Regions from separate parts of the Streptomyces sp. NPDC047049 genome, predicted to be linked through region 2. Evidence: riboswitches for the same ligand, from Rfam matches in the RefSeq annotation. Region 2 holds a riboswitch; each other region holds the start of a gene.

Region 1 (10,580 bases), on a different contig from region 2:
GGTGAGCCGGAGCCGGGGGACGGGCCCGGCGCGCCGACGGCGGAGGGGGCGCGGACGGAAATGGCGGCGCGCTGAGCCCCCGCGCCTCACGCCCCGGGCCCCGGCTCCGTGCCCCGGGGAGCCCAGGGACCCGCTCCACGTGACCGGCCCGCGGCATCCGGCGTGATCAGCCCGCCGGCTCCGGCAGGATCAGCCCCTCGGCTCCGATGTGATCACGGTCAGCGCGTCGTATCCGAGGTGATCAGCCCGCCGCATCCGGCGCGCCCAGCACCACCACGTCCTGTGCCGCGAACGAGATGCCCACCCGCTCCCCCGCCTCCGGCGCGTCCCGCAGTGCGCAGGCCGCCTCCACCTGGGGCCCGGCGGCCGGCTGGAGCAGCAGCGCGACATGGGTGCCACGGAAGGTACGGGCCGTGACCTTACAGGGCAGCCCCTCGGGGGCGGCGGTCAGCCGTACCCCGGCCGGGCGGACGAGCAGGCGGCACGACCCGTCCGCCGTACCGTCCGGGACCGGCACCTTGCCCCAGGGGGTGGCAGCGGCCTCGCCCTGCACCGTCGCCGCGACCACGTTGTCGAAGCCGAGGAAGCGGGCGACGAATTCGGTGGCGGGCTGCTGCCAGACCTCCAACGGGGTGCCGGTCTGTGCGATCCGGCCGTCCTGCATCACCACGACCCGGTCGGCGAGCGCAAAGGCCTCTCCCTGGTCGTGGGTGACCGCCAGTACGGTGGTGCCCAATTCACGAAAGAGGCGGCGGAGTTCGACGACCAGCCGTTCGCGCAGCCCGCGGTCGAGCTGGCCGAGGGGTTCGTCCAGCATCAGCAGGCGGGGGCGGGGGGCCAGCGCGCGGGCCAGCGCGACCCGCTGCTGTTCGCCGCCGGACAGCGAGGCCACGGCGCGCCGCTGGGCGCCCGGCAGGCCGACGAGGTCCAGCAGTCCGGCGACCGTGCGCTCCCGCTCGGCGCGTGCGGAACGCCGCATCCGCAGCCCGAAGGCGACATTGCCCTCGACGTCGTGCTGCGGGAAGAGCTGGTGGTCCTGGAACATCAGGCCGACCCCGCGCCGGTGGGCCGGCACCCCGGACTGCTCCCGCCCCTCCAGCAACACCGCTCCCGCGTCGGCCTGTTGGAGCCCGGCGACCACCCTCAGCAGGGTGGACTTGCCACTGCCGCTCGGCCCCAGGACGCACACGATTTCGTGCGCGGCGACGTCCAGATCCACCGCGTCCAGCGCGGGGCGTCCCGCCGTACCGAAGCGGACGGTCACCCCGCCCAGCCGCAGCAGTTCCTGCGCCGTGGTCCCGGCCCGTGCCGTCATCTAGAACTCCCCGGAGTGGTCGACGGGGCGCAGGCGCTCAAGTACCAGCAGGGCACCGGCGCACACCACCATCAAGAGGGTCGACAGGGCCATCGCCTGCCCGTAGTTGAGCTCTCCCGCACGTCCCAGCAGACGTGCCACGGCGACCGGCAGCGTCGGCTGGTCCGGCCGCGCGATGAAGACCGTCGCGCCGAACTCGCCGAGGGAGACGGCGAAGGCGAAGCCTGCGGCGATCAGCAGGGCCCGCCGCACCATCGGCAGGTCGACCTCGCGCCACACCCGCCACGGCGAGGCACCGAGCACGGCGGCCGCCTCCCGCAGCCGTCCGTCGACCGCTCGCAGGACCGGCAGCATCGTCCGGACCACGAACGGCACCCCCACCAGCGCCTGGGCGAGCGGCACCAGCCACCACGACGCGCGCAGGTCGAGCGGCGGCGTGTCGAGACTGATCAGGAATCCGAACCCGACGGTCACCGCGGACACCCCCAGGGGCAGCATCAGCAGGGCGTCGAAGCCCCGGACGAACCGGCTGACCAGGGCCGTCCGCCCGGACGGGCCCCTGCCCAGCCGGGGGAGGGTCAGCGCGGCGGCCGCCAGTCCGCCCACCACCAGCGCGATCGCCGTGGCGGCAGCCCCGTAGGCGAGGGAGTTCCACAGGGCGTCCAGGGGCGCGACAGCGAAGGTGCTGTCGGCGTTCGCGGCCGACCGCAGCGAGGTGTAGAACACCGCTCCGTAGCCGTCCGGCCCGGCGAACGACCGCTCCACGAGGACGAGGAGCGGCACGATGAGCAGGACGGTGATGACGGCGAGCGTCCCCCACAGCAGCGTCCACTGGGCGCGGCCGCGCGGCCGGTGGGCGGTCTGCGAGGCCGGCACGAGCCGCAGGGCACTTTCCCGGCGGCGCACCGTCCAGGCGTGCAGCGCCAGCACGCCCAGCACCGCCGCGAACTGGACCATGGTGAGGACGGCGGCCGCCGGCAGGTCCAGGAACTCCGCGGTCTGCCGGTAGATCTCCACCTCCAGCGTCGCGAAGGTGGGCCCGCCGAGAATCTGCACCACCCCGAAGGAGGTGAAGGTGAAGAGGAAGACCATGAGCGCGGCGGCCGCGACGGCGGGCCCCAGGGCGGGCAGGGTCACCCTCCGCCAGGCCGCGAACCGTCCGGCCCCCAGCATCCGCGCCGCCTCTTCCTGACGCGGGTCGAGCTGGGCCCAGAGCCCGCCGACGGTCCGGACGACCACGGCGTAGTTGAAGAACACATGCGCGAGCAGGATCGCCCACACCGAGGTGTCCAGGCGCAGGCCCCAGAGGTCGTCCAGCAGCCCGCCCCGTCCCGCCAGCGCCAGGAAGGCCGAGCCGACGACGACGGTCGGCAGCACGAACGGCACCGCCACCACGGCCCGCAGCACTTGCTTGCCGGGGAAGTCGAACCGCGCGAAGACATAGGCACCGGGCAGCGCGATCAGCAGGGTCAGCCCCGTGGAGGCCGCCGCCTGCCAGACGGTGAACCACAGCACATGGACGATGTCCGGGTCGCTCAGCACAGCACCGAACCGGCCGAGCTGCCACCGCCCGCCGTCCTTGAGCCCGCGTCCGACGATCGCCACCACCGGATAGGCGAAGAACAGCGCGAAGAAGGCGAGCGGCACCGCCATCAGGCCGAGCCGCGCCGCCGTTCCCCGTACGGGCCGCGGGCGCCGGCCGCGGACTACTTCAGAACGAGCGAGGACCACTGCTTGATCCACTGTTCGCGGTTCTTGGTGATCGTCCCGGGCGGCAGCGTCGTGGGCTTGTCGATCTTCGTGCCGTACTTGGTGAACAGCTGCGGCACCGTGGCGTCCTCACGTGCCGGGTTGACGAACATCTGCAGCGGTACGTCCTCCTGGAACTTCTTGGTCAGCAAGAAGTCCAGCAGCGCCTTGCCGCCCTTCTCGTTCTCCGCTCCCTTGAGCAGGCCGCCGAATTCGATCTGGCGGAAGCAGGTGCCCGTCGCGATCCCGGTCGGCGCCTCCTTGGGCGCGGGCTTCTTGCCCAGCACCTCGGCCGGCGGGCTGGAGGCGTAGGAGACCACCAGCGGCTTGTCGCCCTTGCGCTTGCCGGCCGCGGATCCCGTGAACCGCTCGTAGTACGCCTGTTCCCAGCCGTCGACGACCTCGACGCCATTGGCCTTGAGCTTCTTCCAGTAGTTCTGCCAGCCGGCCGGCCCGTACTTCGCGATGGTGCCGAGCTGGAAGGCGAGCCCCGGGGAGGAGGTGGCGGAGTTCTCCGTCACGAGCAGCCCCTTGTACCGGGGCTTGAGCAGATCGTCGAAGGTCTTGGGCGGCGGGGTCTTGTGCCGGGCGAAGTAGCCGCGGTCGTAGTTGACGCAGATGTCGCCGTAGTCGAGCGGGGTGACGCGGTGCTCGCCCTTGTCGAGCTGCAGCCCGGCCGGCACGTCCGCCAGCCCCTTGGCCCGGTACGGGCTGAAGAGCCCTTCGTGCAGCCCGCGCGAGAGCAGCGTGTTGTCGATACCGAAGAACACATCGCCCTGTGGATTGCCCTTGGACAGGATCGCCTGGTTGACGGCCTTCCCGGCATCCCCGCCCTTGAGGATCCTGACCTTGTAGCCGCTCTCCTTCTCGAAGGCGCTCAGGACCGATTTGGAGACGTTGAACGAGTCATGGCTGACGAGCGTGACGGTCTTGGCGTCCGCGCCCCCGTCCGGGCCGCCGCAGGCGGCCAGCGCCGACATGCCGACCGCGGCGACGACCGCCGTGGCGGTGATTCTGCTCGTGGTGCTCACTGATTTCCTCCTGGCTGGCCAGGAAGAGACGCGGCCCCGCCCGGTGCCCACGGCTCTCTGCGTCCGAGGACGCAGGGCGCGGACCCCGGGCGGGGCGCAACAGCATGAGTGACGACCGAACTTCCTACCCGGAATGACCCGGGCGAGGTTCAAGGGTCTGCGGGCACCGTAGAGGTCTACGACGCTTCCGCACTCTCAGCGCTGTGGCGCTCCCCTGTCGGATGTGGTGCATTTGTTCGATCACACAGTACCAGCGGGCGGTCAGCGTTCCGAGGCCGCGAGCTGGCCGCAGGCGCCGTCGATCTCCTGGCCGCGGGTGTCGCGGACGGTCACCGGTACGCCGTGTGCCTCGATGGCCTGGACGAACGCCCGCTCGTCCTCGGGGCGCGAGGCGGTCCACTTCGATCCGGGCGTCGGATTCAGCGGAATGAGGTTCACATGGACGCGCTTGCCCTTCAGCAGCCGTCCCAGCAGGTCACCACGCCACGCCTGGTCGTTGATGTCCCGGATCAGCGCATACTCGATCGAGATCCGCCGCCCGGACTTCTCCGCGTACTCCCAGGCGGCGTCCAGCACCTCACGCACCTTCCAGCGCGTGTTGACGGGCACCAGGGTGTCGCGCAGCTCGTCATCGGGCGCATGCAGCGACACCGCCAGCCGGCACTTGAATCCTTCATCGGCGAACCGCAGCATCGCCGGCACCAGCCCGACCGTCGAGACGGTGATCCCCCGCTGGGACAGCCCCAGCCCGTCGGGCTCGGGGTCGGTCAGCCGCCGGATCGCCCCGACCACCCGCTTGTAGTTGGCGAGCGGCTCGCCCATCCCCATGAAGACGATGTTCGACAGCCGCGCGGGCCCGCCCGGCACCTCGCCGTCGCGCAGCGCACGCATCCCGTCGACGATCTGGTGCACGATCTCGGCGGTCGACAGGTTACGGTCCAGGCCCGCCTGCCCCGTCGCGCAGAACGGGCAGTTCATTCCGCACCCGGCCTGCGAGGAGATGCACATGGTGACCCGGTCCGGGTAGCGCATCAGCACGGACTCGACGAGCGTGCCGTCGTGCATCTTCCACAGCGTCTTGCGCGTGGTGTCGTCGTCACACGAGATGTGCCGGACGACCTTCATCAGGTCCGGCAGCAGCTCGGCCGCCAGCTTCTCGCGCGCCGCCGCCGGGATGTCGGTCCACTGCGCCGGGTCGTGCGCATAGCGGGCGAAGTAGTGCTGCGACAGCTGCTTGGCGCGAAACGGCTTCTCCCCGATCGCGGCCACCGCTTCGCGACGCTCGACGGGACTGAGATCGGCAAGGTGCCGCGGAGGCTTCTTGGCCCCGCGCGGCGCGACGAAAGTGAGTTCTCCGGGTGCAGGCATGGTGCGTCCAGTGTGGCAGATCGTTTACGGGAGCCCAGGTCGGAGCGGTGAACGGGCGGTCACCCGCTGTTGTCCTCTGTCATGGACGACCGACCGCGTCATCGATCCACACGCCAAGAGCCGCCGGGAAGCCACCAAGATCGGCAATCCCACGCGGCCGCATTGTCGGCATGGTCACGGGGCCGGGAGCGAACAAATGACGCCGGCGCTTCTTTGCCGTCACGCGCATTCCTGCTGCCGTTCACTGCTGTTGATGTCCTGACGACCCGGCCCCTGCTGTCCGCGCCGCTTCCGGAGCGAGACGGGCGGGCCGGCCTCCCACGAGGACGAGCAGGATTCCTGCCGCGGCAGCATCAACTGGTCGGCTAGCATGGCATGTTGACTGTCCTACCTACTCAAGGAAGCCTGATGACCGGTCCCGGCAGCGACAGCTTCACCTGGCATCAGCTTCCGCCCTTTTTCCGAGATGCTGACACAGGCTCCATTCGCTCGAAGCGCCGCTATTTCGGTCAACTCCGCCTGACACTCCTTCTGTTATTCCTGGCGGCAGCCGTCGGCACCACGACGCTCAAATTCCGCGGTAACGGGATCGACTGGGCGGGTCTTGTCGCCTCCTTGGCTTTCATTTCCTCCATCCTGGTCCGGCTCTACATCGTGGAGCAACGAGATGAGCGGCGCTGGTACGAGTGCCGGGCCGCCGCCGAATCATGCAAGACGCTAGCCTGGCGCTACGCGGTGTGCGGAGACCCCTTCCCTGAATCCATGCCGGCGGTCGAGGCCCGGCGTCTCTTCATCAACAGACTCCGGGAGATCAGCCTCGGTCTCGATATCGTCGACGTGTCTGCCGGACTCGACGTCAACGAGGCGATGGAACGCTGCCGGGCCGCCGGCAGAGACGAGCGCATCGCGACCTACAAAAGCAATCGCCTGATGGAACAAGTCGAGTGGTACGCGAGGATGGCCAAACTGCGCGACAGGCAGTCCCGTACCTGGCGGAGTGTTGCTCTTGCCGGGGAAATGATCGGCGTCGTCGCCGGTGCGGTGAAGGCATACGGCGTGGTTTCCATCGATTTGCTCGGTGTGGTCAGTGCGGGAGTTGCCGGAGTCACCGCATGGTTCCAGGCACAGCGGCTGGAGACAGAAGCCTCCGCATACAGCCTGACCGCGCGGGAGATCAGGCACATTCTCTCTCTCACGGATGAATCCGCGGACGCGGAGTCCTGGGGCAAATTCGTCGACCAGGCGGAAGCCGCCATCTCACGAGAGCACACCATGTGGGCGTCGGGCCGTACGGGCAACGTGGGACTGACAGGCTGAAGAGCTCTTTCCGTCGGCCGTGCCGAATTTCTCCTGAGATCGGCTCAATGAGTGGCGTTCGCGGACCGGACCGGCGTGCTCCAGCAACGTTCCGAACCAGCCCTGTACCCCTTTGGGCGTCACGGGTGGCGACAGAAGGCTGGAGACGATGTTCGGGCGAAGGAAATTCCTCATGGCCGGCGCCACGGCCGGCGCTTTGGGGGGCGCGGGCATGCTGCTCTCACGGGGCGTCCTGGGAGCTCAGGACGATGCGTCGCCGGTTCACGGGACAGGGTCCGCGGACAGCGCGGTGCCGCAGACCCCTCCACTGGAGAGGTACGTCGATCCGCTGCCCAGGCCGGTGACGGCCATTTCGGATCCTTCCGTGTATCCGGGCGCCGACTACTACGAGATCACGATGCGGCAGGGCTCATGGCGCTTCCACCGGGATCTCGCGCCGGCCACCGTATGGGGCTACTGGGCCACGAACCCGCACGATCCCCGCAAGCCGATCGGCATGGGCTATCTGGGGCCGACCCTCAGCGTGACCCGAGACCACCCGACGGTCGTCAAATACCGCAACGAGCTGCCGACCACCCACCTGTTCCCATCCGTGATCGACAGTATTCGCAGCGGGGACCCTCAGCTCGCCCCGAGCCCTCCGCCTCCCTACAAGAGCGCACCGCCTTTTCCGCCGCCTATCAACGTGTGGAACGTCGTGCACCAGCACGGCGGTTTCACGGCACCGCAATCCGACGGCATGCCGCTGCATTCCTTCAGCCCGGACGGCTTCCACGCCGAGTCCTACACCACCCTGGACCCGGGCCGGGTCAAGCCCAACGAAGCGATCTGCGCCTACACCAATCACGACCGCTCGTGCATGCTCTGGTATCACGATCACGCCATGGGGATGACCAGCGTCAACGTCTATGCGGGCCTCGCCGGTCTCTACCTCATCCGTGACCCCGCCGACGAACGGCTCGGGCTGCCGCGAGGCGAATTCGAGGTCCCCCTCATCCTGCAGGACCGGACCTTCCACCGGGACGGCTCACTCGCCTACACCATGGCCCAGAGGGAGGGCGAGGACACCCCGGTGGTCAACGGAAAGGCGTACCCCTTTCTGGCGGTCGAGCCGCGACGCTACCGGCTGCGCATTCTCAACGCTTCGAACGAGCGTTTCTGGCGGCTGAGGTTCGACGTTCCCAGGGACGTACTGCCCCAGCCCACGCTGCCGTTCTGGCTGATCGGCACCGACGGCGGCTTCCGTGCTCCGTTGCAGATGCTGAACTTCCTGATTTCGCCCGCCGAACGGTACGACCTGATCGTCGACTTCAGCCAGATGCTCAGGGGCACGAACATCACGTTGTCGAACTACCACGCGCCGGTCCACTACCCCGGCATGCCCGGCATGGGGCCGGTGATTTCGGAAGACAGCCGATCGACGCGGCCGCCTACCAGGCGGATTACGAAAAGTGGCTTGACGGCGGCCGCAGGCCGGAAGACCGACCGGTGCTGGCGAACTATCTCACCGGCCCACCGAGCCCCCCGGACCCGGACGAAGCACGGTCCGACAAGGACACCTTCAAGTCCTATCCGGAGACGGTGACCGGAATCATCGTTCAGGAATTCACTCCGCCGACGGATACGATCGCGTCGATCCGGACAGCGGCACAAAACTCCCGGCGACGTACGTCCACCACTGCCACATCCTCGAACACGAGGACGACGGCCTGATGCGCCCCTGGACAATCGTCGCCCACGACGACCACCACGGCACCGAACAGGGCGGCGGCCACGGGCACGGACACTGACGGCTCGATCGGCCTGCACGGGCCGGCCCCACGCGCCCTGCGAACCGGCCGGAAGCGCCGGCCCGACGCGCTTGGGCGCGGCGTTGGGTGAGGCGGGTGTATGGAAGCCACGTACACGCCAGGAGCCGCGGGCACCGGGCTGGGGCGGACGCGCCGGCACCTCATGCGAAAGGGGCCCGCCGCTTGGTGCGGCAGGCCCCTTGCAGGCGTCGGGAGACCGTCCCGCGCAAGGAAGCGGGAAGAGGACGAACCGGAGGACTCACTTCCGCCCGCAGTCCCTCTCCCCCTACGGTCCCTGGGTTCAGCCGGACCCCACGAAGACCACGAACAGCAGCCAGACGACCGGCGCCGTCGGCAGCAGGGAGTCGAGGCGGTCCATGATTCCGCCGTGGCCGGGGAGCAGGGTGCCCATGTCCTTGATGCCGAGATCGCGCTTGATCATGGATTCGCCCAGGTCGCCGAGGGTGGCGCTGGCCGCGACCGCGAGGCCGAGCAGCAGGCCCTGCCACCAGGCACCGTGCACGATCAGGAATTCCATGCACAGGGCGCCGGCCACCATCGCGAAGAGCACCGCGCCGATGAGGCCTTCGCGGGTCTTTCCGGGGCTGATGCGCGGTGCGAGCTTGTGCCTGCCGAACCGCCAGCCGACCGCGTACGCGCCGGTGTCGCTGACGACCGTGAGCATCAGGAAGGTCAGCACCCGGTCCGGCCCGTCGGGCTCCGCCGCGAGCATCAGCGCCACGAACGTTGCGAGGAAGGGCACGTAGAACGCCGCGAAGACACCGGCGGTGACGTCCCGCAGATAGTTCTCGGGGGCCTCGGTCATCCGCCAGACGAGGACGGCCAGCGCGGTGAGCGCCATCGCCACCCAGGCGCCCTCGGCACCGCGGACGTACCCGGCGGCCACCATGGCGGTCCCGCCGACCGCCAGCGGCACCAGCGGCACCTTGATGTCCTTGCGCTCCGCCAGCCGCGAGGTCAGCTCCCACAGGCCCACCACGACGGCGATCGCTATCACGCCGATGAAGACAGGCTTGTAGACGAAGAGCGACGCAACGATGATCGCGCCGAGGCCGATACCGACCCCTATCGCGGCGCGCAGATTGCGGCCCGCGCTCTTCTTCTTCGGCTTCTCTGAGTCCGGCGAGCTGTCGGACCCGGAAAGAGAGGTGGGCATGGGCTCCTGCGGCTTTTCGTCGCGGAACAGGGGGCCGCTCGGTCGAGCAGCCCCCCGGTCGTCCAGGTGATCCCGGCTATCCCGGATGTCCCGATATTCCCGGTCGTCGTCCTGGTGTCCGCCCGGCCCGGGCACGAAGGGCAGGGGCCGAGTCCGGTCCGGGTCGCCCCAGTCGTGCCCGGGACCCGCCGGGGCGGGGGGCGCCACCCCGCGAAGCGAGGAGGCCGGTCCGTGATCGGACGGTGCCCGGTGTCCGGCGCCGGGCGGGGCGGCCCCCCAGGAAGACTCGTTCATCAGACCTCGAGGAGCTCGGATTCCTTGTGCTTGAGGAGCTCGTCCACCTGCGCGACGTACTTCGCGGTGGTGTCGTCGAGCTCCTTCTCGGCACGGCGGACCTCGTCCTCGCCGGTTTCCTTGTCCTTGACGAGCTTGTCGAGCGTTTCCTTGGCCTTGCGGCGGACGCTGCGGATCGAGATCTTGGCGTCCTCGCCCTTGTTCTTCGCGACCTTGATGAACTCCTTGCGGCGCTCCTCGGTCAGCTCGGGGAACGTCACCCGGATGATGTTGCCGTCGTTGCTCGGGTTGACGCCGAGGTCGGAGTCGCGGATGGCCTGCTCGATGTTGCGCAGGGCGCTCTTGTCGAACGGGGTCACCACGGCCATCCGCGGTTCGGGAACCGAGAACGACGCCAGCTGGTTGATCGGCGTCATCGCACCGTAGTAGTCCGCCACGATCTTGTTGAACATCGCCGGGTGCGCACGCCCGGTGCGAATCGCGGCGAAGTCCTCCTTGGCGACCACGACGGCCTTCTCCATCTTCTCCTCGGCCTCGAG
Region 2 (10,580 bases):
CAGATCCTCACGGAGGCACCGGCCGGCTGACCCCGCCCCGGTCGCCCCGTCCACGCCGACGCCCTACGGGTGCGCCGGGCCACCCGCGTACCCGGCGCCTCCCCTAGCCGTACCGCCCGTCCGTGCCGCCTGCCTGCCATCGTCCTCCAGCCGTCGGCCCGTCAGCCCGTCCGCATCCGCACCTCTCGCGGCACCGGCCCGAGGAGGGGGCGGAAGCCGTCCCTGCGTCCCCTCACCGCTTACGGCGCCTGCCGCGTCCCCCGCGACGGCTCGTGCGGCTCTCCGTGGCGCACTTCGGCATGCCGGCACCCACCACGGCCCCGGAATCCGCCCCGGATTGCCGGACGACTCCGGGCCCGCCGTCGCCGCCCGGTGTGCCCGGCCCCTTCCGGTCCGCCGAGACCACCAGTGCCGCCAGCAACGTCGTCAGCGGCACTGCGGCAACCAGCCCGATGCTGCCCACGAGCGTGCGGATGACCTCCTCGGCGACCACTTCGCTCGTGGCAACCGTGCCGACACTGCTCTGTGCGATCGAGAACAGCAAAAGCAAGGGCAGTGCGGCGCCCGCGTAGGCCAGCACAAGGGTGTTGACGACGGACGCGATGTGGTCCCGGCCGATCCGCATGGCGGCGCCGTAGAGCTTGCGCCAGCCGGCCGACGGGTCGGCCTCCCTGAGCTCCCAGACCGCGGCGGTCTGCGTCACCGTCACGTCGTCGAGCACACCCAGCGACCCGATGATGATCCCGGCGAGCAGCAGGCCGCGGATCTCGATGTCGGGGTACAGGCCGTGCACCAGCCCCGTCGTATCGTCCGTATTGCCGGTCAGCAGCGCCCAGTTGATGAACACCGACCCGAGCAGTCCGATCAGCAGCAGCGAGGCGAGCGTGCCGAGTACGGCCACCGACGTACGGGCCGTCAGGCCATGGCACAGATACAGCGCGATCAGCATGATCGCGCTTCCCCCGACCACTGCCACCACCAGCGGGTTGGAACCCTGCAGGATCGCCGGGAGGATGAACAGCGTCAGGACCACAAAGCTGGCCGCCAGCGCCACCAGCGCCAGTACGCCACGCAGTCGGCCGACGATCACCACCGCGCATGCGAAGAGGGCGGCCAGTACCCACATCGGGACAGTCCGGTCGACATCGCTGACCGCATACTGCAGATCCTTCGGCGCCTTGGGGGAGTACGCCACCACCACCTCCTGGCCGGTGGTGTAGTGCCGCAGGGCGTCCGGCGTCACCACCGCCTGGAAGGTGCGTCCGGCGTTCTCTCCCGTGGTGACCTTGATCGTCGCCTGCTGACACGGCTTGCCCTTGGTCCCTCCCCCGGCCGGTGGCTGTCCTGTAGAGGAGGGGGGCTGGGGCTGCTGCTCGGCATGGACGTCCGCGCAGTTCACCTCCGCCACTTTGATGACTCGGGCCTGCTCCGTGGGCTGGTCGAAGCCGACGCCGGACGGCTTGTGGGGAGGTGCGCCGCCCGGCCAGAGCACGACCAGACCGACGGCCACCGCGGCGGCAAAGGGGATCAGTACTGCCGCGATGACCTTGCGCAGATGCCGGGAGACGGGCGCGGCAGGGCCATGGCCGTGCGCGTGTGAGTGCACGGCGGCAGGGTGGCGGGACTCGTGTGGGCTCACCACCCGATCATTGCAAGAACTCGGGGCCCCCTGTTCACTCCGGCGCATCGGCCGCTACCGTGGTGCCACCTTTGCAATCGCGGGAGCTCGGAGCACCGGGCTGAGAGGGCGCTGACCTTCGTCCCGGCGGCGTTTCACGTGAAACGCCCAGGGACGAATGCCGCTGCGTCGACCGCTGAACCTGTTACCGGGTAATGCCGGCGTAGGGAGTTGGGTCTCATGACTCTGCAGGATGCACGCACGCCCGAAAACGGAAACGGTGCCGGCGGCAGCAGTGAGCCGCAGATCGGCTGGCACAAGGGCTATGTCTCCGGATCGCGCCCCGATCTTCGGGTCCCGGTCCGGCGGGTGCACCTCACCAACGGCAACGACGTGACGCTCTACGACACGTCAGGGCCGTACACTGATCCCCATATCGATACCGACGTCCGTCGTGGTCTGGCGCCGCTGCGGGAGAACTGGATCATCGCCCGCGGCGACACCGAGGAGTACGCGGGGCGTCCCCTGCGGCCCGAGGACGACGGCCTCAAGCACACCTCGCCGCGCGGCGGGCTCAAGAACCTCGACGCTGTCTTCCCGGGCCGCCCCCGCCAGCCGCGCCGCGGCCGTGACGGCGCCGCGGTCACCCAGCTCGCCTACGCGCAGCGCGGCGAGATCACCGCGGAGATGGAGTATGTCGCCCTCCGCGAGAACGTCACCCCCGAGTTCGTCCGCGACGAGATTGCGGCCGGACGCGCGGTCCTGCCGTCGAACATCAACCACCCGGAGATCGAGCCGATGATCATCGGCAAGAACTTCCTGGTGAAGGTGAACGCCAACATCGGCAATTCGGCGGTCACTTCCTCCATCGAGGAGGAGGTGGAGAAGATGACCTGGGCGACTCGCTGGGGCGCCGATACGGTCATGGACCTCTCCACCGGGCGCAATATCCACACCACCCGGGAATGGGTGCTGCGCAACTCCCCCGTCCCCATCGGCACCGTGCCCCTCTACCAGGCACTGGAGAAGGTCGACGGCAAGGCCGAGGAGCTGACCTGGGAGATCTACAAGGACACCGTCATCGAGCAGGCCGAACAGGGCGTCGACTACATGACGGTGCACGCCGGTGTGCTGCTCCGTTACGTGCCCCTGACGGCCCGCCGTAAGACCGGCATCGTCTCGCGAGGCGGCTCGATCATGGCGGCCTGGTGCCTGGCGCACCACAAGGAGTCGTTCCTCTACACGCACTTCGAGGAGCTCTGCGAGATCCTTGCCTCGTACGACGTCACCTACTCGCTCGGTGACGGCCTGCGGCCCGGGTCCATCGCGGACGCCAACGACGAGGCGCAGTTCGCGGAGCTGCGGACGCTCGGTGAGCTGAACACCATCGCCAAGCGGCACGGCGTGCAGACGATGATCGAGGGCCCGGGACACGTCCCGATGCACAAGATCAAGGAGAACATCGACCTCCAGCAGGAGATCTGCGAGGAGGCCCCGTTCTACACACTCGGCCCGCTGACCACCGATATCGCCCCCGCCTACGACCACATCACCTCCGGTATCGGAGCGGCGATGATCGCGTGGTGGGGCACCGCCATGCTCTGCTACGTCACGCCCAAGGAGCATCTGGGCCTCCCGGACCGCGACGACGTCAAGACCGGCGTCATCACGTACAAGATCGCGGCTCATGCGGCAGACCTGGCCAAGGGGCACCCGGGCGCCCAGGAATGGGATGACGCGCTCTCCGATGCCCGCTTCGAGTTCCGCTGGGAGGACCAGTTCAACCTGGCCCTCGACCCGGACACGGCCCGCGCCTTCCACGACGAAACGCTGCCCGCCGAGCCGGCGAAGACGGCCCACTTCTGCTCGATGTGCGGCCCGAAGTTCTGCTCGATGAAGATCAGCCAGGACATCCGCCGTGAACACGGGGGTGACCTGGCGATCGACCCCGAGGCCGGAATGGCCGAGAAGTCGAAGGAGTTCGCGGCCGCGGGCAACCGCGTGTATCTGCCACTCGCGGAGTAGCCCGCCTTCGGACGGCGTTCCTTCGGGCCTCGCTGCTTCGGACGCCCGGACGCCGCTCCTTCGGCCGCCTCTGGAAGAAGGCCCCCACCGAAAGGCGGGGGCCTTCCGCCTGCCCACGGTGCGGCGATGCCCGTCCTCCGGTGCCCCTCAGGGCGCCGGGCCGCCGCCCCGGGCCCTAATCCGTCCGGTGCTCCGGTCCCCCGTAATCCGGGCTGGTGAAGTCCGGGCTGGAGTAGCGCGGGCGGGAACCCGAAGAGCCGCTGTCGGGGCTGGTGAACTCGGGGCGGGTGTAGCCGAGGGTGGGGATCCGGCTTTCGGGCGGTGGAGTGCGGCGCGGGACATAGCGGACCGGGTCGTCGTCCGGAGTGGCCGTGGGGTCGGCCAGGGCCTCACGGAGAAAGGGCAGCACACCGCGCTCCAGGAGGGCGCGGCGCCACTCCTCACGGGCGTCGTCCAGCACCTCGCCCAGTTCGCCGGCTCTGGCGACCTGGGGGGACGAGCCGTTGCGCACCGCGGTGACGAGGAGTCCGGCCATCGCGACCAGGGTCCCCGCGGCGGTCAGTGCCGCGAAGATCCAGCCGACGTTGATCAGTGGCTGCGCCAAGGACTTGTCGGTGCTGATGGCGCGCAGCACATAACCGAGGAGGAGGAAGAGCACCGCGGCGATGCCGGCGAGGACGGGCGCGAGGACGGCGACCATGGCGGTGAGCCCGGCGCCGGCGGTTTCGGCCTCGCCCGGGGCCATGGCGGTGGCCGGTCCCGGTCTCCCGTCGGCCGCCAGGCTCTGCTCCCCGTCGCCCGCCGCGACGGGGGAGGACGCGGGTGTCGGTGTGCGCCACTCGGTGCGGAGCTGTACATAGCGTTGGTATTCGGCCGTGGCGCACGCGGCGATGGCGGTGGTCGCGCTGAGCGCCATCGTGCGCAACTGCTCGTTGTTGAGGTGATTTCCCGTGGCGGCGGTGAAGTCGTCCGGGCGGTATGCGGCGGTACGCAGCGCCTCATCAAGGATCCGCGCGAATTCCGCGCGGTCCTCGTTCAGCAGGTGCGGAGCGCTGTTCATGTGGATCCCCCGATGCTCCGTAGGGCCGTACGGCCGGCGTTGGCCGGGCAGTGGGCGGAAACGGAGGAGAGCCTGCTACGGATAGTCCGATGGTAGAGCGACTGCGGCGCGGGGTGACAGAGAGTTTACGGAATTTGAGTAATGCCACGACCGGATTCCGCCCGTGCCGACCCCTGCGGTGTGCCGTCCGCCCGCCGTCCGCTCTTCCGTACGCCTGCCCCGATAACGTTCAGCCGGCCAGCGGAAGTTGAACGACCAAAAGCTTTCCGGCCATGGTGATACCGCCGTCCATGGCGATGGCCAGACCGTCCGCGTAGACATGCGGACCGTCGACCGCCACGCTTTCGCTCTCGCCCTCCTCGGTGCCGACCTCGCCCAGCAGATAGGGGATCGGGCTGTGGCCGTGTACGACGCGGTCGCCGCCATAGGCATCGAGGAGTTCGCGTACGGCGTCCGAGCCGTCCTCGTCGCGGAAGGCGAAGCGTTTGGTGAACTTGCGGAACAGATCCCAGACTTCGTCCGCGTCGCTGCGGGTGAGCACGTCGTGGACGGTGTCGTTGACGGCCTCGATGGAGTCGCCGTATTCGAGGTAGGCAGTGGTGTCGGAGTGCACGAGCAGATGCCCGTCCTCCTCCATCACGGCGTCCAGGCGGGCCATCCACTGGAGGTGGTGGTCCTCCAGACGGTCCATATCGGTCTTCTGGCCGCCGTTGAGGAGCCAGGCCGCCTGGAAGGAGGCGGTGCCCGCGCCGGACTGTACGGGGGTGTCGCCGAACCGCTTGGCCCCCAGCAGCAGGAGTTCGTGGTTGCCCATCAGGGCCTTGCAGTAGCCGCCGGCCGCCGCGGCCTCTGCTGAGAGCTGCATGACGAGGTCGATGACGCCGATGCCGTCCGGGCCGCGGTCGGTGAAGTCGCCGAGGAACCAGAGCCGGGCATTGCCGGCCGCCCAGTTGCCGTCGGCGTCGATCAGGCCCTCGGCGGCAAGCGCCTCGCGCAGCTCGTCGTAGTAGCCGTGCACATCACCGACGACATACAGGGGCCCCATGCCCTCGGGCGCGTCGGGGTCCTGGGCCGGTTCGGGCACCGGGACGACGGCGGGGTGGTCGATGAGGGTGTCCGTGCGCCCGGGCTCGATGACCGGGAGGTCACGCGCGGTCGGCGTGTACTCCTCGGGCAGCTCGGCGGGCGGCGCGGCAGGCGGCACCACGGGGGGTGCGGCGGGAGGCGCGGCCGGGGTGCCGGCGGGCAGGTGGAGCGGCGGGCCGGCAGGCGGCACGGGGGACCCGGCGGACGTGCCGGAGGGAACTCCTGGCGGCGGAACAGACGCCGGAGTTTCTCCCGCCATGGTCCACACCATGGGTCCCTGACTGGCCCCCTGAGTCATCGACCCCTCCACCGTCGCGCCGCCGTGCACCTCTCGGACCTTTGCCTGGTCGACGGCGGTCCGCGGTGTCGTGCGCCCATCATAGGAATGCCGATCGCGGGTTGTGACGCACCCGGGGGTGATCAATCCGCCGAAGCCCGGCATTCGCAGCGGATTTATCCCGGGATCGCCCTGTTTTTTCCTCGTAGAAGTGATCACACCGTCGCTCGTATGTGGGAGCACGCTCAGTCGCCGGTGGGCCCTCGCGGCGGGCTGATGGTCGTTCTCGGGGGGCGCCGCTGCGACGAGGCCCGGACGATCAGATCGGTCGGTATCACCTGTTCGACGGGCCGGCCGTTGTCGAGCCCTTCGATGGCGTCGATGAGGATCTGTACGACGGCGGTGCCGATGCGGCGCGGTTTGAGGGACAGCGTGGTGACGGGCGGTTCGGTGGCGGCATAGAGGGTGGACTCGCTGCAGCAGACCAGCAGCAGGTCCTCCGGCACTCTCAGGCCGTAGCGCCGGGCGGCGGCGAGCAGGTCCGTGCCGTTGGGGTCGAAGAGCCCGTAGACGGCGTCCGGGCGGTCCGGGCGGGCCAGCAGCCGGTCGGCGGCGACGGCCCCGGCGCACGGGTCGTGTGCCGGGTAGGACTCGTACACCGGGTCCTGGCCGACCCGCTCGCACCAGTGCAGATAGGCGGTGGTCGACAGGCGGGTGTAGGTGTCGGTGGTGTTGCCCGTGAGCAGGCCGATGCGACGGGCGCCGGCGTCGGCGAGATGGTCGAGCAGACCGAGGACGGCCGCCTCGTGATCGTTGTCGACCCAGCCGGTGACGGGCAGCGTGCCGCCCGGGCGGCCGTCGGAGACGACGGGGATGCCGTGCCGGACGAGCTCGGTGACGACGGGGTCGCCGTCGGCGGGGTCGATGACGACGGTGCCGTCCAGGGCGACGTTGGACCACACGTCGTGTCGGGAGGTCGCGGGGAGGATGACCAGCGCATAGCCCCGGGCCAGGGCCGCGGAGGTGGCCGCTCTGGCCATCTCGGCGAAGTACGCGAACTCGGTGAAGGTGAAAGGTTCGTCCCCGTACGTGGTCACGGTCAGGCCGAGGAGCCCCGACTTGCCCGTACGGAGGGTGCGGGCGGCTGCGGACGGGCGGTAACCCAGCCGGTCGGCCACCTCGCGGACATGGCTACGGGTGGCGTCCGGAAGCCGGCCCTTGCCGTTGAGCGCGTCGGAGACAGTCGTGATCGACACCCCGGCTGCGGCGGCCACGTCCCGGATGCCCGCCCGCCCCAGCCGGCGACCGGTCGACCGGCTCACCTGATGCTTCCCTGCTGCTGTCATGGCGAGCCGATAGTAGGGCTCATTAGGGCCATTCGCGGGGCTTGGGTGAGGGCTGTGGAGAGGCACGTTTCTGCACGGCTAGAAGCGCTCAATTATCATGAAAGAAAAGGGAGTTGGCGCAATGGGTGATCATTTCGTGGGAGGGATGGCGCGTTTGCCTGTCGATCGGTTCGGGTCCCGAAGTGGCCTCAAGTCACCTTGACGGGGGACGCGCGCCACGGAGTGAGCCACCGGCGCACGTCGAACCGGACGGCGCCCCCTGGAGGCTCCGCGCGGGGCTTCCCCGGTGCCGGACCGAGGCGTGTGGGCGGGCCGGGCGACGGGCCGGGGGCTGCCGCCGAACGGGTCAATCCTCATAAGGTGTGCAGTATTGGAGAAGAGGCAGGACGGTCGAGGAGGACCTGCGGTGAGCGAGAAGACCCCGAAGCTGCGTGCTGCGCTGGACGGCATCCCCACCTACAAGCCGGGCCGGCCGGCGGCGGCCGGCGGCCCCGTCACGTACAAGCTGTCCTCCAACGAGAACCCCTATCCGCCGCTGCCGGGTGTCCTGGAGAGCGCGGTGACCGCCGCCGGCGCCTTCAACCGTTACCCGGACATGGCCTGCACGGGCCTGATGGCGGAGCTGTCCGAGCGGTTCTCGGTGCCCCTGGAGCACCTGGCGACCGGCACCGGATCGGTCGGGGTGGCCCAGCAGCTGGTCCAGTCGACGGCCGGGCCCGGCGATGAAGTGATCTACGCCTGGCGGTCGTTCGAGGCCTACCCGATCGTCACCCAGGTCTCCGGCGCCACGTCCGTGCAGGTCCCGCTGACCTCCGGTGAGGTGCACGACCTGGACGCCATGCTCGCCGCGGTCACCGACCGGACTCGGTTGATCTTTGTCTGCAACCCCAACAACCCCACCGGCACCGTTGTCCGCCGTGCGGAGCTGGAGTCCTTCCTGGACCGGGTGCCGAGTGATGTGCTGGTGGTGCTGGACGAGGCGTACTGCGAGTTCGTGCGCGATCCCCAGGTGCCGGACGGCATCGAGCTCTACCGCGACCGGCCCAATGTGTGTGTGCTGCGCACCTTCTCCAAGGCGTACGGCCTGGCGGGCCTGCGGGTCGGCTTCGCGGTGGCCCATGAGCCGGTGGCCGCGGCGCTGCGCAAGACGGCGGTGCCGTTCGGGGTGAGCCAGCTGGCGCAGGAGGCGGCGGTGGCGTCGCTGCGCAGCGAGGCGGCGCTGCTGGAGCGGGTCGACGCCCTGGTGGCCGAGCGGGCGCGGGTGGTGGACGGTCTGCTGGGGCAGGGCTGGACGGTCCCCGAATCGCAGGCGAACTTCGTCTGGCTGCGGCTGGGGGACCGGACGACCGACTTCGCGGCGGCCTGCGAGCGGGCCGGTGTGGTCGTGCGGCCGTTCCCCGGCGAGGGCGTACGGGTGACGATCGGCGAGGGCCCGGCGATGGACCTGTTCCTGCAGGCCGCGGAGGAGTTCCGCAAGGCGCTGTAACCCGTCGTCGGACGGGTGTGCCGAGGCCGTGGGTCCGCTGACCCGCGGCCTTCTGCATGAGGCGCGCTTTCTCGCCGCTGCGGACGGGCGCCGGGGTGCGCCGCCCACGGGCGGGACGGACCGGCATCGTGGCAGGTGAAGGGCGTGGTGGCGCCCGACGGTCGGGCGTGACCGCGGTCACGTACCCCCCGGCAGAAATGGCCGAGACCCATAGGAGATAATTGCTTGTGAATGTGAACGCGTTCACAAGCGCGTCCCGTATGGGCCACTTTATGTGGCGCATACAGGGCATTGCCGTAGTGCAACGGCGACGTAAGGAGCACGGCATGGAACTGGCGTTGGCGCCAGAGACTCTGGCGCGATGGCAATTCGGCATCACCACCGTCTACCACTTCCTGTTCGTCCCCCTGACGATCTCCCTCGCCGCTCTGGTGGCCGGACTCGAGACCGCATGGGTACGCACGGGCAAGGAGAAGTACCTCAAGGCCACCAAGTTCTGGGGCAAGCTGTTTCTGATCAATATCGCGATGGGTGTCGTCACCGGCATCGTCCAGGAGTTCCAGTTCGGGATGAACTGGTCCGCCTACTCGCGGTTCGTCGGGGACGTCTTCGGCGCCCCGCTGGCCTTCGAGGCACTCATCGCGTTCTTCTTCGAGTCGACCTTCATCGGCCTGTGGATCTTCGGCTGGGACAAGCTGCCGAAGAAGATCCACTGCTTCTGCATGTGGATGGTCTCGATCGGCACGCTCCTGTCGGCGTACTTCATCCTCGCGGCGAACTCCTGGATGCAGCACCCGGTCGGCTACAAGTACAACGCCGCGAACGGCCGTGCCGAGCTGACGGACTTCTGGAAGGTGCTGACCCAGGACACCACCCTGGTCGTCGCCTTCCACACGCTGACCGCGGCCTTCCTCACCGGCGCCGCGTTCATGGTCGGTATCGCCGCCTTCCACCTGATGCGCAAAAAGCACATCAAGGTCATGCGGACGTCGCTGCGACTCGGGCTGATCACGCTGGTCATCTCGGGCATCCTCACCGCGGTCAGTGGTGACTCGCTCGGCAAGGTCATGTTCAAGCAGCAGCCGATGAAGATGGCCGCGGCCGAGGCGCTGTGGGACAAGGAACAGCCCGCGCCGTTCTCGGTCTTCGCCTACGGCGATGTCGACAAGGGGCACAACACGGTCGCCATCGAGATACCCGGCCTGCTGTCCTTCCTCGCGCACAACGACTTCAGCTCGCCGGTCCCCGGCATCAACGACGTCAACAAGTCCGAGCAGCAGAAGTTCGGGCCCGGCGACTACCGGCCCAACATCCCGGTTGCCTACTGGGGCTTCCGCTGGATGATCGGCTTCGGTATGTCGTCCTTCGCCATCGGGCTCGCCGGGCTCTGGCTCACCCGTAAGAAGTTCTGGCTGGCTCCGGGGCTGCGGACGGGGGACGAGGAGCCACCGCACCTCGCGCTCACCAAGAACAAGGTGCTCGGTGCCCGGCTGAGCAAGTGGTACTGGTCGCTCGCCTTCGTCACCCTCGGCTTCCCGCTCATCGCGAACTCGTGGGGCTGGATCTTCACCGAGATGGGCCGCCAGCCCTGGGTCGTCTACGGCGTGCTGCGCACCTCGGACGCGGTGTCCCCGGGCGTCTCGCAGGGCGAGGTGCTGACCTCGATGATCGTCTTCACCGCG
Region 3 (10,580 bases), on a different contig from region 2:
GTCGCTGCCGAGCACGCCGGGCACCTCGACCGCGCTGCCGCGGCTGACCGTCAGCCCCACGCCCGTATCGGGCCGCCGCTTGGTCCCGGCAGCCGGGTCCGTACGGATCACCGAGCCCTTGGCCACCTCGTCGTTGAACTGCCGGGTGACGGTGGCCGGCACCAGCCCGCGGTCGCGCAGCTTGCGCTTGGCGTCGGCGACCGGAGTGCCGGACAGGTCCGGGACCTCGACGATCTCCGGTCCGCGGGAGATGGTGACGGTGACCGTGCCGGTGCCACGGATCTGCTTGCCGGTCGCCGGAGCCGTCTTCATGACGTGCCCGCGCTCCACGTTCGAGCTGAAGCCGCGCACCACCTTCACGCCCAGCCCGTCGTCCCGCAGGGTCTTCTCGGCCTTGGCCTGTGTCATCTCCAGCACCGGGGGAACGGTGGTGAACTGGCCTTCGGTGATGTACCAGACGCCCGTACCGACCCCGAGGATCAGCAGAACGGCCGCGATGACGGTGACGAGCGGCCGCCGCCGGAGCCCGCGGCGGGGTGCCTCCTCGGCGGGCACCGGCCGCAGCCGGGTGGTCTGCTCGGAGGCCGTCGGCACCTCCAGCCGGCTGGTGCGGTTCAGCTCCGCCGCGCCGTCGGTGCGGGGTATCACGTCCGTACGCGCGAAGTCGTCGACCGCACCCCCCGCGGCCAGGTCCCTGGCCTCCGGCGGTACGACATCCAGCTGGGCGTCGGTCAGCTGTGCGCGGGCCTCCTGCGCCCGGGCCAGCAGCACCACCGCGTCCTGCGGCCGCAGCTGCGGCTCGCGGGCGCAGGCCAGCGCGACCAGCTCGTCCAGCTGCGGTGCGAGACCGGGCACCAGCCCGGACGGCGGCAGCACGTCCTCGTGCAGATGCTGGTAGAGGATCTGCGCCACGGTGCCGCCGGTGTGCGGCTTGCCGCCGGTCAGCATCTCGTAGAGCACCACACCGCAGGCGTAGACATCGACCCGGGCGTCCGCGGTGCCGTGCTCCAGCTGCTCGGGAGCCAGGTAGGAGACGGTGCCCAGCACCGAGCCGGTCGACGCGGTGGTGTTGGTGTCCACCGCCCGCACCAGCCCGAAGTCGGCGACCTTGACCCGGCCGTCGTCGCCGATCAGGACGTTCTCGGGCTTCATGTCGCGGTGCACCAGCCCGGCACGGTGCGCGGCCCCCAGGGCTGCCAGGATCGGCTCCAGGATGTCCAGCGCGGCCCGCGGCTGCAGGGCGCCCCGCTCGCGCAGCACGTCGCGCAGCGTGCAGCCCGCGACGTACTCCATGGCCAGATACACGTACGTACCGTCCGTGCCCTGGTCGAAGACACCCACCACATTCGGATGCGACAACCGCGCGACCGACTTCGCCTCGCGGATGAAGCGCTCGACGAACGCCCCGTCCGTGGCGAGGCCCGGGTGCATCACCTTCAGCGCGAGCACGCGGTCGAGCCGGGTGTCCATGGCCTGGTAGACCGTGGCCATCCCGCCTGCGGCGATGCGCGCCTGGACGCGATAACGGCCGTCGAGCAGCTGGCCCACGAGCGGGTCCTGGAGGGTGGTATCCACGGGAGACGAGTCTATCGTTCCTCGCGTTTTGGCTTTCCCGCCGTTCCGCTGCGCTTTGCCTGTGGCCCACGTTTTTGGCTTTCTCGCCGTTGCGCCTGGCGGCGGGCGGTGCCGCTGCGCGGACCCCGCCCGCCGCTGGGGGTACCTCCCACGCCCTTTAGGCAGTGGGGGAGCAACGGCGAACAACCCCCATGGCGGGAAAGCCAAAAACGGCCCGAGGCAAAGCGCAGCGGACCGGCGGGAAGGCCAGAAAACTCAGAACGCCGGCCGCTCAGGGTCGAACTCCGGCACCCCCTGCGTCGGGGACGACGCCAACGCGAAGTGGCGCCGCGGAATGCGCCCCGCGCAAAACGCCAGGCGGCCCGCCGTGACGGCGTGGCGCATCGCGGAGGCCATCAGCTCGGGTTCCTGGGCGCGGGTCACCGCGGACGCCAGCATCACGGCCGCGCAGCCCAGCTCCATGGCCAGTGCGGCGTCCGACGCCGTGCCTGCGCCCGCGTCGAGGATGACGGGGACGCCGGCCCGCTCGGTGATCAGCTGGAAGTTGTGGGGGTTGCGGATGCCCAGGCCGGAGCCGATCGGCGAGCCCAGCGGCATGATCGCGGCGCAGCCCACGTCCTCCAGCTTGCGGGCCAGTACCGGATCGTCGTTGGTGTAGGGCAGCACGGTGAAACCGTCGTCCACCAGGGTCTCGGCGGCGTCCAGCAGCTCGATCGGGTCGGGCAGCAGGGTGCGCTCGTCGGCGACCACCTCCAGCTTGACCCAGTCCGTGCCGAGCGCTTCCCGGGCGAGCCGGGCGGTGAGCACCGCTTCGCCCGCGGTGAAGCAGCCCGCGGTGTTCGGCAGCACCTTGATCTTGTGGCGCTCCAGTACGGACAGCACCGAGCCCTGCACGGTCGGATCCAGCCGCCGCATGGCGACCGTGGTCAGCTCCGTACCGGAGGCGAGCAGCGCCCGCTCCAGGACGTCGAGGCTGGGTGCGCCACCGGTGCCCATGATCAGGCGGGACGTGAAGGTGGTGCCGGCGAGGGTGAGGGGGGCGGGGTCGCCGGCCGTGGCGAAGCCGCCGTCGGACGCGGGGGCCGCTCCCCGGAGCGCTGAGGTGTCGGTCATGTCTGCGGATCAGCCTCCCTGGACCGCGGTCAGCACCTCGACGCGGTCGCCGTCGGCGAGCGAAGTGGCGGGCCACCCGCTCCGGGGCACCACGGTCTCATTGACCGCCGCGGCCACCCCGGCGGGCGCCTGGGACAGCGTCGCGACGAGCCGGTCGAGGGTCAGGCCGGCGGGAATCTCGCGGCGCTCCCCGTTGACGGACACCGAGACGGTGGGGGCGGGTGGGGCGGCGTTCATACGGGCTGCTCCTGGGGGGCACGGGTGCGCTCGGTTCCCGGCGCGGCGATCGGGGTCCCCCCGGGCCGTTCCGGCGCGGGGGAGAAGCGTGCGGGGGAGAAGGGGCGGGCCTCCTCGGGAAGGAGGCCGGTGGCCAGTACCTCGGCCATCGCGTCACCGGTGACGGGGGTGAGCAGCACTCCGTTGCGGAAGTGGCCGGTGGCGAGGTGGAGGCCGGGCAGTGCGGTCGGCCCGAGCATCGGGGCGTTGTCGGGGGAGCCGGGGCGCAGTCCGGCGCAGGTCTCGACGAGCGGGAGCTCGGTGATGCCGGGGACCAGCTCGTGGGCGTCGCGCAGCAGCTCGTAGACCCCGCCGGCGGTCACGGTGGTGTCCCAGCCCAGCTCCTCGCTGGTGGCGCCGACGACCAGTTCGCCGCTCTCGCGCGGGACCAGGTAGAGCGGGCCGCCGCGGACGACCGCCCGTACGGTGCGGGAGAGGAAGGCGGGGCTGCCGGCGGGCATCTCCGGCAGCCGCAGCCGCAGTACCTGGCCCTTGACGGGGCGCACCTGCGGCAGGATCGCGTCGGGCACGCCGTCGAGCCGGCCGCTCCAGCTCCCCGCGGCCAGTACGACCTGGCCGGCCGCGATCCGGGTGCCGTCGGCGAGTTCGGCGCCGGCGGCCCGGCCGCCGTCGACCGTCAGCCGCACGGCCCGGCTCCGGTGGAACGCCACCCCGGAGCGCTCGCAGGCGGTCGCCAGCGCGCTCGCCAGCCGGCGCGGATCGACCTGGTGGTCGCCGTCCACCCGCAGACCGCCGCGCACCCCGGGGGCCAGCATCGGCTCCAGCCGCCGGCACTCGCGCCCCGTGAGCCACTGCGACTCCAGCCCCGAGCGGGTCTGCAGGGCGTGCAGGTCGCGCAGGTGGGCGCGGTCGTCGGCGTCCAGCGCGACGGCCAGGGTGCCGCACCGCCGGTAGCCGACGGGCAGTCCCGCGGCCTCCTCCAGCTCTTCGACGAAGCGGGGGTAGCGCCGGGCGGAGGCGAGGTTGAGGCCCAGCAGGGTCTGCTCGCCGTAGTGGAGCTCGGTGACCGCGGCCAGCATCCCGGCCGCGACCCGGGCGGCGCCGCCCCCGGGCGCGGAGTCGGCCACCGCGGCGCTCAGCCCGCGGACGGCCGCCCGCCAGGCCGTGACCAGACCGATGATGCCGCCGCCGATGACCAGCACATCAGGGCTCCGCGGGGTGGGTTGTGAGCGGGTGGCGGTTGCGTGCATGGGCGTCCAGCCCCTCCCTTCGCCGGCATGACCCGGATCAGGTTCGTACGGTCGGAGGCCGGCCAGCCTCCCTCTCAGCCCGGTGCGTCCGGGCTCCCGCGAGTGCGTGTATCCGTCACCCTAATACGGGGCCGCGAGGCACCGTAAGAGAGCGCCCCCGGCCTCCCGGGGCCCGCGCCCCGGGCCGCCCGGACGGTGACGCTGTGTCAGAGATCTCCTTGCGCGCTGCTGCGAGCCGCCTCACACCCCGTCCTAGAGTGATCGGGTGAGCGAGCAGAGCAAGTCCTCCCAGGCCCCTGACCGCACGCCGCACGTCGTGATCGCCGGCGCCGGAATCGCGGGTGTGCAGACCGCGGTCGCCCTGCGCGAACACGGCTGGCCCGGCGCGATCACGCTCCTCGGCGACGAGCCCCACCGGCCCTACGACCGTCCGCCGCTGTCCAAGGCGGTACTGCTGGGCAAGGCCGAGGGCTCCGCCTTCGACGTCGACTTCGCAGCGCTCGGCATCACCCTCCACCTCAGCCGCCCGGTCACCGGCCTGGTGCCGGACGCCCGTGTGATCGAGACGGCCGAGGGCCCGGTCCCCTACGACTACGCGGTCCTGGCGACCGGCGCCGAGCCGATCGTGCTGCCCGGCAGCGAGGGACTGCCCGGCGTCCATCTGCTGCGCACCCTGGACGACGCCGAACGGCTGCGTCCGGTGCTCGCCGCCCAGCACGAGATCGTGGTCGTCGGGGCCGGCTGGATCGGCGCCGAGTTCGCCACCGCGGCGCGCGAGGCGGGCTGCGCGGTCACCGTCGTCGAGGCCGCCGACCGCCCGCTGGCCGGCGCGCTGCCCGCCGAGGTCGCCGCCCATATGACCGGCTGGTACGCGGACGCGGGCGCCGAGCTGCGCACCGGCGCCCGGGTCGCCTCCGTCACGGCGGGCGCGGTCACCCTCGACGACGGCACGGTGCTGCCCGCGGACGCGGTGGTCATCGGGATCGGCGCCCGCCCCGCGACCGGCTGGCTGGCCGGCTCGGGCGTCGAGCTCTCGCCGCGGGACGGCTCCGTACTGGCCGACGAGCAGCTGCGCACCTCCGTGCCCGATGTCTACGCGGTCGGCGACTGCGCCTCCTTCCCGTCGGCCCGCTACGGCGCCCGCCTGCTGATCCACCACTGGGACAACGCCCTCCAGGGCCCGCGCACGGTCGCCGAGAACATCGCCCGCGGCGAGGCGGAAGGGGTGGTCTACGACCCCGTCCCGTACTTCTGGTCGGAGCAGTTCGGCCGGTTCGTGCAGTACGTGGGGCACCACGGGGCCGCCGACGAGCTGGTCTGGCGCGGTGACCCGGCGGGGGCCGCCTGGTCGGTGATCTGGCTGCGGGAGGGACGGCTCGTCGCGCTGCTGGCCGTGGGGCGGCCCCGGGACCTCGCACAGGGGCGCAAGCTGATCGAGCGGGGCGTCGCCCTGGACCGGGAGCGGGCCGCGAATGCGTCGGTGCCGCTGAAGGCCGCGGCGCTGTAGCCGGATGCCGGAGCGCGGTGACCGGTGGTGGCCGGCCGGGCGCCGGCCGTCACCCTCCGGTGTGCAGCGGGCCTCCGATGGCGATGCCCGGCTACCGGCTGTCAGTGGGAGGTGGCAGGCTTGTCCTGTGACCGAGATTGACGCAAACATCGATGGACTCGTCCCCGCCTGGCTCACCCTCCCCGACATCGCCGAACAGCTCGGCGTCGAGGTGACGCGGGTCCGGCAGCTGGTCAAGGAGGGCCAGCTGATCGCGGTGCGCCGCGGCGAGAACCGGGCGCTGCACGTGCCCGCCGATTTCATCAAGGACGACAAGGTGGTCAAGGGCCTCGTCGGCACCCTCACCCTCCTCAAGGACGACGGTTTCACCGACGAGGAGATGCTGGAGTGGCTGTTCACCCCGGATGAGACCCTGCCCGGCACGCCCGCCCAGGCGCTGCGCGAGAATCGCGGTACGGAGGTGAAGCGCCGGGCCCAGGCGCTCGCCGTCTGACGCCATGACGCGGCCCGCACTGCGCCGGCAGCCGCGCCCGCACCCGTAACCGCATCCGCGGGGCGTACGGACCGGAAGGCCCGGACCGTACGCCCCCGACCTGGGGGGAAGTCGCCCGATGACCACCGCACGCCCGGCTCTGTCCGATGCCCGGCTCTACCTCTGCACGGACGCCCGCAGGCGCCAGGGTGATCTCCCGCAGTTCCTGGACGCGGTGCTCTCCTCGGGTGTGGACATCGTCCAGCTGCGGGACAAGGGCATGGAGGCCGGCGAGGAACTGCGGCATCTGGAGGTCTTCGCGGACGCCTGCCGGCGGCACGGCAAGCTGCTCGCGGTCAATGACCGCGCGGATGTCGCCCATGCGGCGGGCAGCGAGGTCCTGCATCTCGGGCAGGGCGATCTGCCGGTCCCGGCCGCCCGCGCCCTGCTGGGCCCGGACGTCCTCATAGGCCGCTCCACGCACGCCGAGGCCGAGGTGGACGCCGCGCTCACCGAACCCGGTGTGGACTACTTCTGCACGGGCCCGTGCTGGCCCACCCCCACCAAGCCCGGCCGTCACGCCCCGGGCCTCGACCTGGTCCGTTACGCCGCGGCCCGCGCCCCCGAGCGCCCTTGGTTCGCGATCGGCGGGATCGACGCCCGGAACCTGGACGAGGTGCTGCAGGCGGGCGCCCGCCGGGTCGTGGTGGTCCGCGCCCTCACGGAGGCGGACGATCCGGGAGCGGCGGCCGCCGCACTGGCCCGGCGCATCCGGACCTGGGACGCCCCGGATGCCCTGGACGCCCCGGATGCCTCCGCGCCGTCGCGTCCGGTCCGCGAGGCCGGGTGAGCGAGTGCCGGGTGACCGGGCGAGGGGCATCACCGTGCGCGGTGTCGGGAGCCGGGCGGTTTCCTGACCTCCGGGCGACCGGAAAATGTCCACCCAGTGGACATCAACCCGGCCAACCAGGCATTACGCCCGACGCGGTTGGTGTGGGCCCGGCCGGTGGTTAACCTGCCGGTATGGCCCTAGGTACAGCTTCCACCAGGACTGATCGCGCACGCACGGTGCGCGACCTGCTTGCTTCCGGCAAGCAGTCGTATTCTTTCGAGTTCGCCGCCCCCAAGACGGAGAAGGGCGAGCGGACCCTGTGGAACGCCATTCGCCGCATCGAGGCCGTCTCGCCGACGTTCGTCTCCGTGACGTACGGCGCCGGCGGCACCTCCCGTGACGGCACGGTGCGCGCCACCGAGCGCATCGCCACCGACACCACCCTGACCCCGGTCGCCCACCTCACCGCGGTCAACCACTCCACGGCCGATCTGCGCAACATCATCGGCCAGTACGCCGACGCCGGGATCCGCAACATGCTCGCGCTGCGCGGCGACCCGCCCGGTGACCCGATGGGCGAGTGGGTCAAGCACCCCGACGGCATCGGCTACGCCGCCGACCTGGTCCGGCTGATCAAGGAGTCCGGCGACTTCTGCGTCGGCGTCGCGGCCTTCCCCGAGATGCATCCGCGCTCGACGGACTGGGACACGGACGTGGCACACTTCGTCGCCAAGTGCCGGGCCGGTGCGGACTTCGCCATCACCCAGATGTTCTTCTACCCCGAGGACTACTTCCGGCTGCGGGACCGCGTTGCGGCGGCGGGTTGCTCGACGCCGATCATTCCGGAGATCATGCCGGTCACGAACGTGCGCCAGATCGAGCGGTTCGCTCAGCTCAGCAACGCGGCCTTCCCGCCCGAGCTGGCCGAGCGGATCCTCGCCGTCAAGGACGACCCGGCGGCGGTACGCTCCATTGGTATCGAGTACGCAACGGACCTGTGCGCACGCTTGATGGCCGAGGATGTTCCCGGGTTGCACTTCATTACCCTGAACCACTCCACGGCGACCCTGGAAATCTACGAGAATCTGGGGCTGCACCAGCAGTCCTGATCACGGTGGCCGCGAGCGGCGGAAGAGGGGCGTATATGGGCTGGACGGTCCTCTACATCGCGTTCGGCCTGGTGGCGCTGTGGCTGTTGGGTGAGGTCCTGCTCCAGAACAAGGCGCGGCTGCGCTGGCGGCTGCTGGCCTTCGCCGGCTTCATCGGTGTGGTCGTCGGTGTCATCATCCCGTCAATACTCGTGATCGGGCTGGGACTTGTCGCCTTCGCCATCGGGCAGACGAATGTGACGCTCTCCTTCCGTCGCGGCTTCACCACCGGCTGGGCCCTGCGCAGCAAGCCCGAGGCCGGGGCGTCCGGTGACAGCGGCCGGCGCCGCCGGGCCCGCCCGTCCGGACCGCCCCCCGCCGAACCGACCCTGGAGGTCTCCGGCCTGGAGGCGGTGGCGCCCGCCGAGGCCCCCGCACGGTCCGGCGACGGGGGCCCGGACACCTTCGAGAGCACCGGCGGCTTCCAGCGGGTGGACCCCTACGCCGCACAGGACACCTTCGCCGGGCAGGGCTCCTACGGCGGGCCCGGTACCGCCGCGGGACAGGACGGCTTCGCCGCGCAGGACACCTTCGTCGCGGGGCAGGAGGCCTTCGCCGCGCAGGAGACCGTGGTCGGGCAGGGCTTCTACGGCTACACCCCCGGCGACGACTACCGCGGCCAGGACCCGTACCAGGGGCAGCGGCAGGACCAAGACGCCTACGCCACCCAGGCGTTCGCCGCCCCGGACGACTTCGCGCCGGCCGACGCCACCGCCGTCTACGCCCCCCAGCCGATGCCCGAGGAGACCGGCCAGTACGGCGTCTACAGCCCCGACGCCCGTGGCCAGCAGCCCGGTTACCAGGGTTACGGCGGATACGACGCCTACGACGCCGCCGGCAACGGCAGCAGCAATGGCAACGGCTATGCGTACGGCGGCGGTTACGACCAGACCGGAGCCGGCCAGGCCCCCTACGCCGACCCCTATGCGGCCTACGGCGACGGCCAGGGCCAGCAGGCGGCCTACACCGACCCGTACCTCGGCGGTCAGCAGTGCGCCGGGTCCTACGACCCCTACCAGCAGGCGGACCCCTACGCCTCGTCTCCCTACGCGGCGCAGCAATACGACGCCCAGGGACAGCCGCTCGGCCAGGGCTACGGCGAGACCCCGCCCGGTGGCGTCTGGGTCCCCCAGCAGCGCGACACCGAACTCCCGCCCGAGCAGCAGCCCTACCCGCCCTACCAGCAGCCGGGGTACGACGGGCAGCAGTACCGCTACTGAGCGGCCGCAGGGACGCACGGACGGACGCAGGGACGCACGGTCGGCGGTGCCGCGCGCCGCGGCGGCCCCGGCCCGCCGGGCCCCCGGCCGGGGCAGCCCCGTCCCGCCCCTCAGGTGGAGCCGTGCCAGTCGTCGCCGTTCACGATCAGGCCCGCGACGATCGCGCCGGACATGCCGGCATGCGCCGGTCCGCCGCCCGGGTGCGACCAGCCGCCGACCGTGTAGAGCCCCGGTATCCGGGTGCGGTTGCCGGGCCGCAGAAAGCGGCCTTCCCGGCCGGCCAGCGCCGGGCCCGGCACCAGTGCGTCCGGCTCCGGCGGCAGCACCTCCCGCCACAGCACCCGTTCCCGCAGCCCGGGAACGGCGGCCTCGGCGCTCTCGGTCATCCGCTCCGCGCAGGCATCCGCGGCCTCCCCGCCCGACCAGGCGACCGGGCCGGGCGCGGCCACCGTCGCGGTCAGGGTCACCGCCTCATGGGCGTCGTCCGGCCGGGTCGCCGGATCGTCCGGGCGCAGCACCGTCACCGTCGTCCGGGCGCACGGGGTCCGCGGCCCGGAGCCGCCGCCGAACACGCCCGCCAACTCGGCCTCGCGGTCCGGGGCATGGACCACCGTGCGGTGCACGGCGTCCGCGGGACGCGCGCCGCGCAGGGCCAGACAGACCGTGAGCCGTCCGGTGGCCCGGTCCTCCGGGTCCAGGGCGGGGCGCACCTCGTCGGCACCCCACGGCTCCCTCCCGCCGCACAGCTCCACCAGCCGTGCCGGATCGATGCCCGCGACCACGAACTCGGCCTCCGCCACCCGGCCGTCGGCCAGTTCCACGCCCGCCGCCCGGCCGTCCTTCTCCACGATCGCGGTCACCGCCGTGCCGAAGCCGAACTCCACCTTGCGCGCCAGGCACCGCTCGTACAGCGCCTCGGCCAGCGCCCGCATACCGCCGCGCGGATACCAGCTGCCGAAGGTCTGCTCCATGTACGGCAGCACCACGGCGCTCGCCGGGGCGCTGCGCGGATCGAAGCCGTACGCCAGCGCATGGCTCTCCAGCAGCGCGGTCAGCCGGGGGTCGGCCAGCTCGCGGCGGGCCACCTCGGCGAGCGTGGCGGTGGTGGGGCCCTTGCCCCGGCCGAACAGCCCGCGCCTGCGCACCGCCGGATACGGATCGCGCCCCAGCACCTGCCAGTCCTGCCACAGCGGCTCTTCCAGGAGCGGGCGGCGGGTGGCGTCCCA

Evidence for each region. Region 2 has a riboswitch for thiamine pyrophosphate ahead of thiC (phosphomethylpyrimidine synthase ThiC). Riboswitches for the same ligand answer to the same signal wherever they lie in the genome.
Region 1: it holds a riboswitch for thiamine pyrophosphate, as region 2 does, so the genes downstream of both, ABZ851_RS18415 (thiamine ABC transporter substrate-binding protein) here and thiC (phosphomethylpyrimidine synthase ThiC) in region 2, are expected to answer to the same signal.
Region 3: it holds a riboswitch for thiamine pyrophosphate, as region 2 does, so the genes downstream of both, thiO (glycine oxidase ThiO) here and thiC (phosphomethylpyrimidine synthase ThiC) in region 2, are expected to answer to the same signal.

What each region holds. Positions count from the first base shown of each region.
Region 1 is NZ_JBEYVM010000007.1:92,948-103,527, forward strand. It holds gene ABZ851_RS18400 (hypothetical protein) at 1-75, shown strand, start outside; gene ABZ851_RS18405 (ABC transporter ATP-binding protein) at 242-1,315, opposite strand; gene ABZ851_RS18410 (iron ABC transporter permease) at 1,316-2,968, opposite strand; gene ABZ851_RS18415 (thiamine ABC transporter substrate-binding protein) at 3,022-4,095, opposite strand; TPP riboswitch at 4,199-4,321, opposite strand; gene rlmN (23S rRNA (adenine(2503)-C(2))-methyltransferase RlmN) at 4,357-5,463, opposite strand; gene ABZ851_RS18425 (DUF4231 domain-containing protein) at 5,872-6,780, shown strand; gene ABZ851_RS18430 (copper oxidase) at 6,953-8,365, shown strand; gene ABZ851_RS18435 (hypothetical protein) at 8,379-8,555, opposite strand; gene ABZ851_RS18440 (phosphatidate cytidylyltransferase) at 8,872-10,041, opposite strand; gene frr (ribosome recycling factor) at 10,041-10,580, opposite strand, start outside.
Region 2 is NZ_JBEYVM010000001.1:416,728-427,307, reverse strand. It holds gene ABZ851_RS02015 (SsgA family sporulation/cell division regulator) at 1-30, shown strand, start outside; gene ABZ851_RS02010 (YibE/F family protein) at 233-1,639, opposite strand; TPP riboswitch at 1,709-1,865, shown strand; gene thiC (phosphomethylpyrimidine synthase ThiC) at 1,859-3,643, shown strand; gene ABZ851_RS02000 (hypothetical protein) at 3,819-4,703, opposite strand; gene ABZ851_RS01995 (metallophosphoesterase) at 4,933-6,060, opposite strand; gene ABZ851_RS01990 (LacI family DNA-binding transcriptional regulator) at 6,312-7,412, opposite strand; gene hisC (histidinol-phosphate transaminase) at 7,819-8,898, shown strand; gene ABZ851_RS01980 (cytochrome ubiquinol oxidase subunit I) at 9,225-10,580, shown strand, end outside.
Region 3 is NZ_JBEYVM010000008.1:270,378-280,957, reverse strand. It holds gene pknB (Stk1 family PASTA domain-containing Ser/Thr kinase) at 1-1,575, opposite strand, end outside; gene ABZ851_RS20730 (thiazole synthase) at 1,831-2,688, opposite strand; gene thiS (sulfur carrier protein ThiS) at 2,698-2,925, opposite strand; gene thiO (glycine oxidase ThiO) at 2,922-4,175, opposite strand; TPP riboswitch at 4,173-4,285, opposite strand; gene ABZ851_RS20715 (FAD-dependent oxidoreductase) at 4,441-5,682, shown strand; gene ABZ851_RS20710 (Rv2175c family DNA-binding protein) at 5,810-6,175, shown strand; gene thiE (thiamine phosphate synthase) at 6,294-7,004, shown strand; gene metF (methylenetetrahydrofolate reductase [NAD(P)H]) at 7,178-8,095, shown strand; gene ABZ851_RS20695 (hypothetical protein) at 8,131-9,354, shown strand; gene ABZ851_RS20690 (NAD(P)/FAD-dependent oxidoreductase) at 9,465-10,580, opposite strand, start outside.